Linked DNA regions of Gemmatimonas sp.. The protein of the gene in region 2 binds, or shares a complex with, the protein of the main gene of each other region. Links are inferred from orthologs where the notes say so. Each region holds a gene or a part of one and is shown on either strand. Other genes may lie near its edges.

Region 1 (4,013 bases), on a different replicon or contig from region 2:
GCATTGGAGGCGCTCACGGAAGGGGATTCCGTAAATATACCAGATGTTCCCGGTTCGGGTTCCACCAGCCCTGGCCGTCCGACTCCGGTCCCCCCGGCGGCCTACCCGACGCGACCCCTCCTGCCTCTCCGCTCTGTCGCGCCGGGCCGGGCCCGCTCGTGGGTTGCCCCACGATGCGCCCTAGCCGTCAGCAGCCTGTCAGCGGCTGCGTCAGGATGGCCCAACCCGGCGTGCAGCGTCTAGAGATTCACTCCGTGGCACTTCTTGAACTTCTTCCCGGAGCCACAGGGACAGGCGTTGTTCCGCGGCGTCGATTCCCAGCCTGGCGGTAGTGCTCCCCCACCCACCTCGAGAGACCGCACCGGTCCGGCGCCGACCACGGCAGGGGTACCGCGCGCGATCGGCCGCGCCGGCTCCGCCATGCCTTCGTCCGTCGACTCGTCGAAATCAACGTCGAGCTCCTCGTCGATCGCATCCACGAGCTCGAGTTCCTCGGCGGGGATGTCCTCCAGAATGCCGAGAGCATTGTACCGCTTGGTCGGACGCGTATCCTGCCGCGGGAATTCGTCCATCGGCGGTGCCGACTCGAAACTCTCCATCGGCGACGGCTCGAACACCAACTGCGCCTTGAGGAAGCGTTCGGTGAACGTGTTCGCGAGATCGTGCATGAGATCTTCGAACATCGTGTAGGCATCCTGCTTGTACTCGACGAGCGGGTCCTTCTGGCCCCACGACCGATAGTGAATCGACGCGCGCAACTGGTCGAGATCATAGAGATGATCCTTCCACTTCTCGTCGATCACGTTGAGCGTGACGAGCGAGAGGAGACGATCGGCGAAACCCTGCCCGCTCTCGTCGGTGACGGCGTTCAGGCTATCGAGCTTCTGGTCGAATGCCGCGCGCCCGGCCTCGACGGCAATCGCCTGCGCCTCCTCCACCGAGCCCGCACGCGCGCCTTCGGCAAAGGCCGACACCTGGAGCATGTAATGCATCAGGAGATCCTGCTGCACATACTCGAAGTCCCAATCTTCCTGCTTGTCGAAGGTGGCCAGCGCCTGCTCGACGCGACGCTGCACACCGCGGTCGATCATCTTGAGCGCCTCGCCCTTGAGCTCTTCACCGCCCTCGAGCGCGAAGGCACGCAGCGAGTAGATCACCTCGCGCTGCTGATTCATCACGTCGTCGTACTCGAGCAGCCGCTTGCGCGACTGGAAGTTCTGCAGTTCGACGCGCTTCTGTGCCTGTTCGATGGAACGCGAGATCAACGGATGCGCGAGCACTTCGCCATCCTGCGCGCCCATACGATCCATCAGTTTAGCAATCCGGTCGGACCCGAAGAGCCGCATCAGGTCGTCTTCGAGGGACAGAAAGAACTGCGACGCGCCGGGGTCGCCCTGTCGGCCGGACCGCCCACGAAGCTGGCGATCAATACGTCGTGATTCATGACGTTCGGAGCCGATGATATGCAATCCCCCGGTCTCCGAGATCTCAAGCTCCTTGCCATCGGGATCGGTGACAGTCGAAGCCTTCGCCTCAGTGACTCCGGCGCCGAGTTTGATGTCGGTGCCGCGACCGGCCATGTTCGTCGCGATCGTGATCGCGCCCGCATGACCCGCGCCCGCCACGATCTCGGCCTCGCGCTGGTGATACTTCGCGTTCAACACGTTGTGTTTGAGCCCGGCGCGCGCGAACAGTCGCGCCAGCGTTTCGGATGCTTCGACGCTGGCCGTTCCGACCAGCACGGGATACCCGAGCTCGTGGAGTCGCTTCGTTTCGTCGACGATCGCGTTGTACTTCTCGCGACGCGTTTTGTAGACGTAGTCCTGGCGATCATCGCGCGCGATCGGCCTGTTGGTCGGAATCACCGACACCGACAGACCGTAGATCTCGTGGAACTCGTTCTCTTCCGTTTCGGCCGTACCAGTCATGCCGGCCAGCTTCTCGTACATGCGGAAGTAGTTCTGAATCGTGATCGTGGCGAGCGTCTGCGTCTCGCCCTTGACCTGCACGCGCTCCTTGGCTTCGACGGCCTGGTGCAGCCCCTCGCTCCACCGGCGACCGGGCATGGTACGGCCGGTGAACTCATCAACGATGAGCACCTGCGCTTCTTGCACGACGTAGTTTACGTCACGCTCGTACAGGGCATGCGCGCGCAGCAGCTGATGGATGATGTTCAACCGCTCGCTCTTGAGCGCGTACTCGCGCTCGATCGCGTTGCGCTGCTCGAGGCGTTCCGTGGCGGAGATGTCATGATCGCGATCGAGCTTGCCGATCATGAGCGAGATGTCGGGGAGCACAAACTGGTCGTGCGCCTCGGGCGACAGATAGTCGAGCCCCTGCTCGGTCAGGTGCACGGTGTGCCCCCTCTCATCGAGCACGTAGAGCAGGTCGTCCTCGATCTCTCGATACGTCCGCTTGCTCATCGGGAGCTTCTTGTCCGAAATGATGTCGAGCTCCATGCGCTGTACGAGCTGCTTCACACCGGATTCCTGCAGCGCCTTCACGAGCCGCTTGTTCTTCGGGCCGCCAAGCTGCGCCTTGTAGAGCTTGAGCGCGGCGTCCTGCTCGTCCTTCGTCTCGAGCGCGCGCTCGCCTTCTCCGACGAGCGTGTTCACCAGCTCGGACTGGCGACGCACGAGACGCTCGACCGCGGTGTTGAACTCCGCATAGCGCCCGTCGCTCTCGTTGCCCACCGGGCCCGAGATAATGAGCGGCGTCCGCGCTTCATCGATGAGGATCGAGTCCACTTCGTCGATGATCGCGAAGATGTGCGTGCGCTGCACGCGCTGCTCAAGCGAGACCACCATGTTGTCGCGCAAGTAGTCGAAGCCGAACTCGTTGTTGGTACCGTACGCAATGTCGCAGCCGTACACCGCGCGACGCTCGTACGTACCCGGCTCGGTGTCGTCGAGGCAGCCGACCGTAAGTCCCAGCCACCGATACAGGTGCCCCATCCACTGCGAATCGCGACGGGCGAGATAGTTGTTCACCGTCACGAGATGTGCGCCGCGTCCCGGCAGCGCATTGAGATACATCGGGAGCGTGGCGACGAGCGTCTTGCCTTCGCCGGTCGCCATTTCGGCAATGCGGCCGAGGTGCAGCTGAATACCACCAATCAGCTGGACATCGTACGGCACCATGTCCCACGTGATCTCGTTGCCCGTCACCAGAACGGTAGAGCCTTTGAGTCGCCGGCAGGCCTCACGCACGGTGGCGAAGGCCTCCGGGAGCAGCTCGTCGAGCACGTCGGCGATGGCCGTGCGCAGCTCGCCTTCCACGCCGCCGCGACCATCGGCACCCTGCAGTTCGAGATCGATGCGTTCACGATCCGCCGCATCGGCGGAATCGTGCTTGGCGGCCTTGAGTTCGGCGATCCGCTGTTCGATCGGTCCGGTGCGTTCGGCCAGCATGCCGCGGAACTTGGCGGTCTGCCCTTGGATCTCTTCGTCGGACAACGAGGCGAGGCGCGCTTCGATCTCATGGATCTCGGACAGCACCGGCTGCACCCGCTTCCGCTCACGTTCATGACGTGTGCCGAACACACGTCCAATCAAGCCCTTCAGCATACGAACCTCATGGCAAGGGCGTCGCGACCGCGAAGTCCCCGTTCGCCATCAGGCGCGCGCTGGGCCCTCCGCAGTCGACAACTCCCGGGAATTCTCGAGATACAGTCCGGTGGTCGCTATGTACGTCGCCACGGGGTCCGGAACGAAGCCCCGAATGGAGCGCCCGTCCCGTACCCGTGCCCTGATTTCGGTTGATGACAGGTCGACGCGTCGCGTCGCCAGTCGTCGTGCCGTCGATGCTCCGATGCTTGCCAGCGGGCCGGCGAGCGCGGCGACATCGTGACCTCGGTCGGCGCGGTGCAGCACAACCAGCTGCACCATCGACAACAACCGAGTCACCTCGCGCCAACGCGGCAACGTGGAGACCACGTCATCGCCGACCAGCAGGTGAAGCATCGCCGACGGCCAACGTCGGCGCAGAGACTCCACGGTGTCAACCATGAAAGA
Region 2 (3,096 bases):
AATCGAGCTTCACGATGTCGCCATCGGTCAGCACGCGCTTTCGCGACGGGATGCCGTGCACGATTTCCTCGTTGATCGAGATGCAGGCACTGCCCGGGAATCCGTAGAGTCCCTTAAAGGCCGGCTCGGCACCGGCGTGCGAGCGGATGAACGCCTCGCACAGCGTGTCCAACTCACCCGTGCTGATGCCGGGTCGAACGTGGGCTTTCATGTGCTGCAGCGTGGCGTACAGCAGCGCGCCACCCCGCGCCATGATCTCGATCTCGCGCGGTGACTTGAGCAACGTGGCAGGAGCCGATCCGCCGATCGCCATTAGTACTCGAGCACGTGCAGGGCGCGAGCCTCGACTTCCTCGAGTGATCCGATGGCGTCGATGCGCACGACCCGGGGGCCATGCTCCTCGTACCAGTTGATTACCGGAGAGGTCTGATCGCGATAAACCTGCAGCCGCTTCCGCACCGCGTCCGGCTCGTCATCCTTGCGGCGTACGAGTGTACCGACCTTTCCGTCCGCTTCGCACGTTTCACCGGGCTCGCGCCCGAAAAACGGTCGCTGACACACGTCGCAGGTGGTCCGTCCGCTCAGGCGGCGCACTAATTCGTCTTCCGCGATATCGAACAGCAACACCGCATCGACCTTTCGGCCGAGATCCGAAAGCATGGCGGCGACACCATCAGCCTGCGGCGTGGTACGTACCACGCCGTCGAGGATCGCTCCCTTGGCTGCCGTTGGGGACGCCAGTGCTTCCTTCATGATCCCCATGATCACTTCATCGGGGACCAGATCGCCGCGATCCATGGCAGCCTTCGCTTCGAGCCCGAGCGGAGTGCCGTCACGTACCGCGGCGCGGAGTACATCGCCGGTGGCGATCTTAGGAACGTCAAGGCGAGCGGCAAGCCGCTCGCCTTGAGTCCCCTTGCCCGCACCCGGCGGTCCAAGCAGGACAATGATCATGATCTTCCTTAGAAGCCCTGAGTCGCCTGACGGCCGCGGAAGCGCACGCGCCCCTTCTTCATAAAGCCGTCATACTTGCGGAGCAGCAGGTGCTGCTGCATCTGCGCCATCGTATCCAGCGCCACACCAACCACGATCAGCAGCGACGTTCCGCCAAACGCGAACGGCACGTTGATCAAGCGCGCGATGACGATCGGCATCAGCGCAATGACCGTGAGGAAGATCGCGCCGGGGAGCGTGATCCGCTCCACCACCTGCTCGATGTATTCAGCCGTCTTGGCGCCAGGCTTGATGCCAGGCACGAAGCCGCCCTGCTTCTTCAGGTTCTCCGCCAGATCCACCGGATTGAAAATGATGGACGTGTAGAAGTACGTGAACAGCAGGATCAGCACGGCGGAGAGCACAAAGTACAACCACGGATTCGGTCCCTGCGGATTGAACATTTCCGCAATTTCCTGAGCCTTGGCGTTGCCGCTGAACTGCGCGATCGCCCCAGGAATCACGATCACCGACTGCGCGAAGATGATCGGCATCACGCCCGCCGTGTTGATACGGAGCGGGATGAAATTCCGGGCCGCTTCACGCTGCCGTCCACGCGCCATGGTGCGCTGCGGGATCTGAATGAGGACGCGACGCGCCGCCACCGTGATCGCCACCACACCGGCCACGACGCCGACCATCAGAATCGCCAGCACCACGAGCGAGAGCACCGGCAAGGCGCCCGTCGTCACGAAGTTGAACGACTGGAAGATCGACGGCCACATGCGTTCGACGATCGAGAAGAAAATGATCAGCGACGCCCCGTTGCCCAGACCACGTTCCGTGATCTGCTCACCCAGCCACATGACGAAGATCGCGCCCGTGGTGAGGAAGAGCATCATCTGCACCGTGAACCACGGCCCCGGACGCGACACCGCGGCCGGAAGCGACGCGGTGAACAGCGCAAACCCGTAGGCCTGAATCAGCGCCAGCACGACCGTGAGGTAACGCGTGTACTGCGTCAGCTTTTTCCGGCCTTCTTCATCCTTCTGCATCTTGTCCACGTTCGGCAACACGGCCCCGGCGATCTGGACGAAGATACTCGCCGAGATGTAGGGCATGATGCCGAGCGCGAACACGGTCGCGCGGGAAAGACCACCACCCACGAACATGTCGTAGAGGCCCAGAAGGCCACCGCCCTGCTGGCGGGTGAAGTAGTCGGTCAGCGCCTGGACATCGATACCGGGTGCCGTGATGTGCGCTCCGATTCGATAGATCACCATACACAGGAACGTGAAGGTGATCTTCTGCCAGAGCTCAGGCGTCCGATAGATGTTGGAGACGGCTTGCGCCGCCGGATTGGGTTGCTGCGCCATGCGCTGGGTTATCTCCGTCAGCCGTCGATGCGGCCACCGGCCGCTTCGATCTTCACCTTGGCACCGGCGCTGATCTTCACGCCGCGTACCGTGAACGCGCGGGGCACTTCACCGTTGTTGAGCAGCTTCGCCGGGCCATGGCCCGAACGAATGAGCCCAGCCGCGACGAGCGTCTCCACCGTCACTTCGTCCCCGGCGACGCCGGTCAGCGAGTCGAGGCGCACGACCTGCGCCTCCTCACGGAACGGATTCGTGAAACCGCGCTTCGGGATACGACGTGTGATCGGCATCTGGCCGCCTTCGAAGTGCGGCTTGCCGCCACCAGGACCGCCATGGCCGGACCGCGCCATGGAGCCCTTGTGACCCTTACCGGACGTCTTGCCCAGGCCGGAGCCCGGACCGCGACCCACGCGACGACGGCCGCGGTGCGAACCCGGCGCCGGCTGCAGGTTGTGCAGGCCGATCTTCTCGACGCCTTCGGCGCCTGAATTGGAAGCCATGTGTTACTCCTCCACCGCCGTCACCAACACGAGGTGACGAACCTGCTTGAGCTGGCCGCGCAGCGAGGCGGAATCCTGCTGCACGACGCTGGCCTGATGATGACGAAGGCCGAGCGCTTCAAGCGTCCGACGCATCCGCCACGAATGGCCGATCGCGCTGCGGACCTGCTTGATATGAAGCTTGCCGGTTCCCGGTGCTTCGAGCTTCGGGGTCTTCGCCGGACCCTTCGACGGATGCCATACAAACGTACGGGGCATTATGCCACCTCCGCGGCGTTAGGCGAGGC
Region 3 (3,066 bases), on a different replicon or contig from region 2:
GGGTTGCGCGCCATCCGCGTCTTGCGCTGCCTGATCTTGAACGTGCCGAAACCACGCACTTCTATATTTTTCTGCTCTTGAAGGGCTTCCTTGATCGCATCAAGAAACGCGTCAACCACCCGCGCACAATCCTTCTTAGAGATGGTCGGTCCGGCCGTCCGCGCGATACGCGCCGTGACGTTCTCAACCAGATCGGCTTTCGTCATGGACTCTACCAAGGGGTCGACGTGCCGTCCCAGTTTCGGGAGCAGCCGGCACGCATCGAAGATCGAGCGAAGGAAGCGAACGTAGGACCTTAGTGCTTATCAGTCAAGCGTTTGGGTCACTTCACTGCCGACGATTTCTCAGGGCCTCGAGAAACCGATCGAACAATGGGACCGCGTCGTGTGGTCCCGGCGCCGCCTCCGGATGGTACTGCACCGCAAAGATCGGTAGCGTCCGATGACGCAACCCTTCGACAGTGCCATCGTTGAGGTTGATGTGCGTGATGGCAAGGTCCGGCGCTCCCTCGACCCCCTCGATCGACCCGACCACAGCGAATCCATGGTTCTGAGACGTGATCAGCACCTTGCCTGTCGCGAGATCCTTCACCGGCTGGTTTCCGCCCCGATGTCCGAACGGCATCTTCTCGGTGCGCGCCCCGAAGGACAAACCGATCAGCTGATGTCCGAGACAAATGCCGAACATCGGCGTTTGGGTCGCGGCGATCTCACGAATGGTGGCCGGTGCATAGGTCACTGCGTCCGGATCGCCGGGACCGTTGGACAAGAACACCCCATCGGGGTTCATCGCGAGCACGCGGTCTGCCGGCGTGTCCGACGGTACGACGGTCACGCGGCAATCATGCGCCTCAAACAAGCGCAGGATATTCCGCTTGATCCCGTAGTCGTAGGCCACGACGTGATACGTCGCGTCGGGCTTGCCCCAGGAGTACGCCTCACGGGTTGACACGACGGTCGCCAGATCGAGCCCTTCCATGCTCGGGCAGCCTTCAAGCACCGCTAGCGCTTCACGCGAGGGCGTCTCACCCAGCCCGATCACGCCACGCATGACGCCGGCAGCGCGGAGATGCTTGGTGAGGCGTCGCGTGTCAACCTCGGTCAGCACGGGCACCTGATGCTCCTCGAGCCATTCGCGCAGACCGCCGGTGGCGCGCCAATTCGAGTAGGTCGGTGAGAGCTCGCGAACTACGACGCCAGCAACCTGCGGTTTCGCCGATTCGGGATCTTCGGTATTCACGCCGTAATTGCCGATCTGCGGAGCCGTGAGCACGACCGTCTGTCCGCGATACGAGGGGTCCGTGAAGACTTCCTGGTAGCCGGTCATATTGGTTGTGAAGACGACTTCCGCCACAGTCGGCGCAGTCGGTCCGACGAGTCGGCCGAGAAAAAGGGTTCCGTCCTCGAGGAGGAGGAACCCCTTGGGAGGCAACGTGCTCACGCGTCGGTTACGGCTGCTTGGCGGGTGCCGTCGGCGCGGCCGGAGCGGCGGGCTGTTGCGTCAGCGGCGCGGCGGGAGCAGCGCCACCGGCGGGGGCGGACGACGGCGCTGTGGGTGTTGCCAGCTTGTCGAGCACCGACTTGGGCGCTGTGCCACGCGAGGACATGATCTGGAGGATGAACGCGAGGCCGAGGAACACACCGCCACACCACCAGCTTGCCTTCGTGAGCAGGTTGCCCGCCTGACGCGTACCGATCACGGAGTCAGACGACGAGCTGGCCCCGCCGAAGCTCGCCGCCAACCCACCGCCCTTACCGGACTGAAGGAGCACGGCGATCGCGAGAATGATCGCGTCGAGAATGAGCAGAGTCAGCAGGAACGTGTACATATCACGAAGCCGGAATCGAGTGCGTTCAGAGTGCGCGAAAGCCGCGCCAGTCTTCAAACATGGCTGAGGGGATGTGTCGAGGCAAGTCCTTCCCCACCCAACAGTTGCGACGGGTTGGATGGGGTACCGGGCAGGACTCAGCTGCGGACGATGCTCGCCCAGCTGTCGGCGTCGAGCGATGCGCCGCCTACGAGCAGCCCATCGACGTCGGGGGCCGCCAGCAACGTGGCCGCGTTCCCGCGGTTGACCGACCCGCCGTACAGAATTGGAACGCCGGCCGCCGCCTTCTCTCCGAGTCGGCTGCCGAGGGCGGCGCGGAGCACGCTGTGAATAGCGCTGGCGTCCTCAGGTGTGGCGGTACGACCCGTGCCGATGGCCCACACGGGCTCATAGGCGAGCATGATTCCTGCCGCCTGACTGTCGTCCAGCTCGGCCAGGCCAGCCGTCAGCTGCCGCTCGACCACCGACGCCGTAGCCCCGGCCTCCCGCTCGTCCAGCGTTTCACCGACACAGAGCATGGGCACGAGACGGGCCTGGCAGATCAACGCCATCTTCTTCGTCGTCATCTCGTCCGATTCGCCGAACACGTGCCGACGCTCGGAGTGACCGACCAGCACCACACGGGCGCCGACGTCGCGCGCCATGAGCACCGAGTTCTCACCAGTGAACGCGCCCTGCGCTTCCGAGTGCACGTTCTGCACGCCGACCCAGATGTCCGGTCGTTCACGCAATCCATCCGCGACCGTCGTCACCGTGAGGGCCGATGGAAAGAAGATCAGCGTGCGGTCGTTCATCTTCGGCGCCTGCGCGAGGAAGCGCTGGAGAAACGCTTTCGCGTCGGTTGGGCCGTGATTGAGCTTCCAGTTGGCGGCGATGACGGGCTTGTGATGCATGGGCAGGACGTGACCGGTGAGGTGGTGAGTACGGAACGCAGATCGACGATCAGCGACGATCGAGCGCGGAAACGCCGGGAAGCTCCTTCCCTTCGAGGAACTCAAGCGAGGCGCCGCCGCCGGTCGACACATGCGACATCTTCGACTCGAGTCCAGCCTCCGCCACCGCCGCGGCGGAGTCGCCGCCACCGATGATCGTGGTGGCACCATGATCGGTGGCCACCGCCATCGCCCGCGCCACCGCGAAGGTGCCTGCGTCAAACGGTGGCTTTTCGAATACGCCCATCGGTCCGTTCCACAGCACGGTGCGCGCCGACTCGATCAAGGTGCGGTACTGCTCCACGC

What was found.
Region 1: the proteins of secY (region 2) and secA are in contact, whole or in part, in a crystal structure (PDB 3DIN), measured with the Thermotoga maritima proteins. The link is inferred for Gemmatimonas sp. from one-to-one orthologs. Residues at the interface, in WP_004081795.1 of Thermotoga maritima: Glu108, Gly109, Glu110, Glu111, Ala236, Glu237, Arg238, Arg239, Ile240, Thr241, Ile242, Gln243, Tyr244, Ala245, Arg246, Arg247, Val248, Thr249, Gly250, Arg251, Arg252, Val253, Tyr254, Gly256, Ala257, Ser258, Thr259, Tyr260, Leu261, Pro262; in WP_004082002.1 of Thermotoga maritima: Glu261, Ala262, Arg263, Lys300, Ala301, Arg302, Thr303, Ile304, Ile305, Leu323, Tyr324, Asp325, Pro326, Val329, Ser330, Tyr333, Ile336, Lys340, Phe345, Val349, Glu363, Phe364, Tyr374, Ser375, Gly376, Gly377, Glu393, Ile395, Thr482, Ser483.
Region 3: secY (region 2) and secG share a complex: the UniProt entries of both Escherichia coli proteins name them as parts of the sec protein translocase complex. The link is inferred for Gemmatimonas sp. from one-to-one orthologs.

The regions. Positions count from the first base shown.
Region 1 is NZ_JANPLK010000004.1:11,980-15,992, reverse strand. What follows is about bases 40-3,903. They hold secA (preprotein translocase subunit SecA), read right to left. Parts: upstream 3,567-3,903; coding sequence 240-3,566; downstream 40-239. Other genes in these bases: nadD (nicotinate (nicotinamide) nucleotide adenylyltransferase), read right to left, coding at 3,615-3,903. Also shown: RMP10_RS02190 (hypothetical protein), read right to left, coding at 1-4; more of nadD, read right to left, coding at 3,904-4,013. UniProt on the Escherichia coli protein: Required for protein export, interacts with the SecYEG preprotein conducting channel.
Region 2 is NZ_JANPLK010000072.1:90,155-93,250, reverse strand. The notes cover bases 137-3,083. They hold secY (preprotein translocase subunit SecY), read right to left. Parts: upstream 2,310-3,083; coding sequence 963-2,309; downstream 137-962. Other genes in these bases: rpsE (30S ribosomal protein S5), read right to left, coding at 3,067-3,083; rpmD (50S ribosomal protein L30), read right to left, coding at 2,813-2,983; rplO (50S ribosomal protein L15), read right to left, coding at 2,327-2,773; RMP10_RS18165 (adenylate kinase), read right to left, coding at 313-954; map (type I methionyl aminopeptidase), read right to left, coding at 137-313. Also shown: more of map, read right to left, coding at 1-136; more of rpsE, read right to left, coding at 3,084-3,096. UniProt on the Escherichia coli protein: The central subunit of the protein translocation channel SecYEG. Consists of two halves formed by TMs 1-5 and 6-10.
Region 3 is NZ_JANPLK010000017.1:95,232-98,297, reverse strand. Bases 139-3,055 are described here. They hold secG (preprotein translocase subunit SecG), read right to left. Parts: upstream 1,829-3,055; coding sequence 1,448-1,828; downstream 139-1,447. Other genes in these bases: RMP10_RS05650 (phosphoglycerate kinase), read right to left, coding at 2,771-3,055; tpiA (triose-phosphate isomerase), read right to left, coding at 1,966-2,721; carA (glutamine-hydrolyzing carbamoyl-phosphate synthase small subunit), read right to left, coding at 328-1,440; RMP10_RS05670 (HU family DNA-binding protein), read right to left, coding at 139-206. In the rest of the region: more of RMP10_RS05670, read right to left, coding at 1-138; more of RMP10_RS05650, read right to left, coding at 3,056-3,066. UniProt on the Escherichia coli protein: Subunit of the protein translocation channel SecYEG. Overexpression of some hybrid proteins has been thought to jam the protein secretion apparatus resulting in cell death; while this may be true it also results in FtsH-mediated degradation of SecY.